DNA from 2 places in the Pelosinus baikalensis genome. Region 2 is predicted to be linked to the other one. Evidence: riboswitches for the same ligand, from Rfam matches in the RefSeq annotation. Region 2 holds a riboswitch; the other holds the start of a gene.
The links. Region 2 has a riboswitch for thiamine pyrophosphate ahead of thiS (sulfur carrier protein ThiS). Riboswitches for the same ligand answer to the same signal wherever they lie in the genome.
Positions count from the first base shown of each region.

Region 1: it holds a riboswitch for thiamine pyrophosphate, as region 2 does, so the genes downstream of both, thiD (bifunctional hydroxymethylpyrimidine kinase/phosphomethylpyrimidine kinase) here and thiS (sulfur carrier protein ThiS) in region 2, are expected to answer to the same signal.

Region 1 covers NZ_JAJHJB010000025.1:63,008-65,210, forward strand. The annotation lists gene cytX (putative hydroxymethylpyrimidine transporter CytX) at 1-552, opposite strand, end outside; gene thiD (bifunctional hydroxymethylpyrimidine kinase/phosphomethylpyrimidine kinase) at 542-1,351, opposite strand; TPP riboswitch at 1,572-1,682, opposite strand; gene LMF89_RS16595 (efflux RND transporter permease subunit) at 1,930-2,203, opposite strand, start outside.
Region 2 covers NZ_JAJHJB010000015.1:40,699-42,901, reverse strand. The annotation lists gene deoD (purine-nucleoside phosphorylase) at 1-535, shown strand, start outside; TPP riboswitch at 583-683, shown strand; TPP riboswitch at 769-871, shown strand; gene thiS (sulfur carrier protein ThiS) at 942-1,142, shown strand; gene LMF89_RS12045 (thiazole synthase) at 1,148-1,939, shown strand; gene thiH (2-iminoacetate synthase ThiH) at 2,077-2,203, shown strand, end outside.

The DNA of each region.
Region 1 (2,203 bases), on a different contig from region 2:
CATTCCTCCAATAGGCGGTGCACTTAAAGCGGTACTATCTTTAAATACTACATTGCTCAATAGTACCGTAATACCAAACAACAAAAACACGGCTAACATATTCACTTTCTTTAAGCCGCCCTCTCTACCAAGAGCGATCCACAGAAGAACTAAGCCGCCAATCCCCATGCTCCAAAGAGAGAGCTGATCCATTCCCCACAGCATTTTGCTGATTTCATTAGCTGACCGGGCTGCAGCAATAATCATAACTGCTGTCCACCCTACAAGCTGCAGCACATTTAACACTGAAAATAAATAAGATCCATATACGCCAAAAGAAATACGAGTAGAGACGATAGCTGGTATCCTTTCCTGGGTACCAATGATACCGCCCAGCACCAAAATAATTACACCAACCACATGACCAATCACAATGGCTATTACTCCGCTTTGAAAGCCAAGAGGAGCTAATAACCCTCCTGTTAAGATTTCAGCAATGGATATTGCCGCACCAAACCATAAAAATAAAAAGTGATTAAAACCTAATGCATTATTACTTGTTTCATTCGTCATTTAACATACCTGCGCCTTTATATAAATTATAAAAATGATGAACAGGACCAACACCTTTGCCAATAGCAAAGGAGTGTTCAATCGCCGTGTGAATATATTCCTTCCCCCTAGAAACTGCCTCTTGCGCAGAATACCCCCTAGCCAAATTGGCAGCAATTGCAGCTGACAAGGTGCAGCCTGTGCCATGGGTATTTTGCGTAGCAATTCGAGGTGTACTCAAATATTGATAACTTTCTCCATCAAATAAAATATCGGTAGCATCATCTTCCCGATGTCCGCCCTTTAGCAGTACATACTTCGGTCCTAATTGATGAATGAATTTAGCAGCTTCTTCCATATCCTTCAAGCTATGAATCCTTAGCCCACTGATTTCCTCTGCCTCGGGAATGTTGGGCGTTACAACCGATGCTAAGGGTAGTAGGTAAGAGATCAATGCCTCTACCGCCTCGGGCTGCAACAAATAGTAACCGCTTTTCGATATCATTACAGGATCTACGACAATGTTCTGGGCATTATATTTTTTAAGACCATTTGCTATGGCTTTAATCGTTTCCGTACGAGAAACCATGCCAATTTTAACAGCATCTACTGTAATGTCATCAAAAATAGCTTCGATCTGTTTATCAATCACAGCTATATCAATATCCTGTACAGCAAATACGCCTTGTGTATTTTGCGCTGTCACTGCTGTAATCACACTCATACCAAATACCCCATGTGCCGAAAAAGCCTTTAAATCTGCTTGAATACCAGCCCCGCCACTTGAATCAGAACCAGCTATCGTTAGTACCTTCTTCATATAAGTTCCCCCTCTATTATAAATAAGAAAAATGCTGCGAGTTCTTGCGACTATAACAAAAAACATTTTGAACTGCGAAGGTCACGAAGAAGTACAAAGAACACGAAGGGTCTGTTTATATCTTTTTGACCGAGTCTTCGCATCTTCGTGTTTCATTGTTTTTTTAACTGCTCCTGATCATAATAAAAAAGCACATCCATAAGGATGCGCTTTAGCATACAAAGACTCTATAGCTCATCCCTCCGCTGGCATTACCCAGATCAGGTTAAAAAGGGTCATAGATTTCAGATCTATCTCTCAGCCGGCTCCTCCAGCTCCCCTTGACATGAATTATTCTTTTCCAGGCTCATCGTAACATATCTTACCTATCTTTTCAACCAAAGGATTTTACCGTTTGGCTTATAATTTGCAAATTTGCTGCCAAATATCAGTCTGACTCGCAGGCCTTCTAGGCTCTTTTAATCATGAAAGAACCTCTTCCTCATTTAATATTGTATTCCTGTCCAGTTAAGAAAATAAACCCACTTATAAAAAGTGGGTTCATTTTCACTGCTATCTATTTTGCAAGACCTTCAACATTAAGAAACATCAATCTCTTTTTTATGCTTCTTTAATTTTTTAATGGAACCCACACCCTGTTCAATCAGGACAAACAGTACAGGGATTAAGAATATTCCCAGGATTGTCGCTGCCAGCATGCCGCCAACAACTGCCGTTCCCATAGAATTTCTAGCACCAGCACCAGCACCTGTAGCAACTACAAGAGGCAAACATCCAATAATGAAAGCTAATGACGTCATTATGATAGGACGTAACCGTAATTTAGCTGCCTCAATAGCGGCTGCAACGGGT
Region 2 (2,203 bases):
AGTTTCAGTGCAAGGTTCGGGAATGGGAATCCCTTCCATATCGATTTATGCTAGTGAACTAATGACAAGTTATGATGTGAAAAATATTATTCGTATTGGTACTTGTGGTTCGCTGCAAGAACACGTAAAGATCAAAGATGTTGTTTTGGCTATGGCAGCATCTCACGATTCCAATATTAATCTTCAACGTTTTGCAGGTATGACCTATGCACCGACTGCCAGCTTTCAGCTATTAAAAAAAGCATACGATGTTGCTGCGAGTTTAGGGATTGAAGCAAAAGTGGGGAATGTGTTAACAACCGATACGTTTTATCATGATGACCCTGAAGATTGGAAACGCTGGATGAAATTCGGTGTTTTGGCAGTAGAAATGGAGACGGCAGGGTTATATACCTTAGCTGCCAAACATGGTGTAAGTGCTTTGACCATTGTTACAGTGAGCGATAGCTTAGTAACAGGTGAGGCTACATCGGCAGCAGAACGTCAAACCACTTTTACGCAAATGATGAAAATTGCTCTTTCGATGGCAGAATAAAAACATTGCATATTAGAGGTACCTGTATTATACTTTAGTCAATCGAATAATAATGCTAGGGGAGCCGTTTGGCAGAGCGGGAAGAAATTCCTGACCCTTTGAACCTGATGTGGTTAGTACCAACGTAGGGAAGCTGCTTTATATTTATAGCAATTGATATAAGCTTATCCTTTTTGGGGATAAGCTTTTTTATTTAGAAATAAATCAGTATAATACGATTCGAAAACAATTGAATAATTGGCTGGGGGAGCCGTTTGGCAGAGCGGGAATAAAAATTCCTGACCCTTTGAACCTGATGTGGTTAGTACCAACGTAGGGAAGCTGTTTTTATATATTTTATATAAATATTGATAAAAGCTTATCCTCTTTGGATAGGCTTTTTTATTATATTGAGGAGGTGAATGGGGTGGAGGTAGTGTTAAATGGAACAGTTGCGAATGTAGATAAGGAGATGAATTTGTGGGAGTTTTTGCTTTCTAAGGAACTGGATCTTGAAACAATTATTGTAGAATATAATGAGGTAATTGTAAAAAAGCAAGAATGGAATATGATTATTCTGCAAGATAAAGATCGTTTAGAAGTATTGAAATTTGTTGGCGGAGGTTGATTAAAATAATGGATCAATTAGTAATTGGCGGTAGAAGCCTGCAGAGTCGTTTATTTATTGGTACAGGTAAGTATTCAGCAGATACGCTGATTCCTGAGATTGTTAAAAAATCTGGCTCAGAGGTTATAACAGTGGCGTTACGCAGGATTGATTTTAATTCTCCTACGGGGAATGTGATGGATCATATTCCTTCCGGCATGCAGCTATTACCTAATACTTCTGGGGCCAGAAATGCCCAAGAAGCAATACGGATCGCTCGCTTAGCAAAAGCGGCGGGGTGTGGTAATTGGATTAAAATAGAAGTCATTTCGGATAATAAATATTTGCTGCCCGATGGTTACGAAACCATTAAGGCCACAGAAGTTCTAGCAGGAGAAGGGTTCGTTGTATTACCTTATATCAGTCCGGATTTAATGGTGGCTAAGCAACTAGTTGAAGTTGGTGCAGCGGCAGTTATGCCCCTGGGTGCGCCGATTGGCAGTAATCGAGGATTAAAAACCAAGGAACTTCTGAGAATTCTGATAGAGGAAATTGCTTTGCCTGTAATTGTTGATGCAGGTATTGGTAAGCCTTCGGATGCCTGTGAGGCTATGGAAATGGGAGCAGCAGCTTGTTTGTTAAATACTGCTATTGCCAGTGCCAACCAGCCAGAATTAATGGCGGAGGCATTTGGCATGGCTGTAGCTGCTGGACGAAAAGCGTATTTGGCAGGACTGGGACGTTCTGAGAAGTATGCTAGTTCATCATCACCTCTTACAGGATTTTTACATAGTAGTATCTCGGAAAATCCTATTTAGGACGACAAAGGATAAACATAACTAACGCTTCAGCCTGCTACTTAACCTACGCTTATAGTTATGTTCGTCCTTTGCCTGTTTATGGCTATAGATAGTTCTTCTCCGAGAGAATACACATAATTAGGGGAGGGGAGAATATGAGTTTTTATGACGAGTATTTACAGTATTCAGAAGCAGATATGGAAGAAGTCTTTCAGCATACAACTTCTGCAGACATTGAAAGGATTATTGGAAAAGACAGATTGACCCCAAGGGATTTTCTAG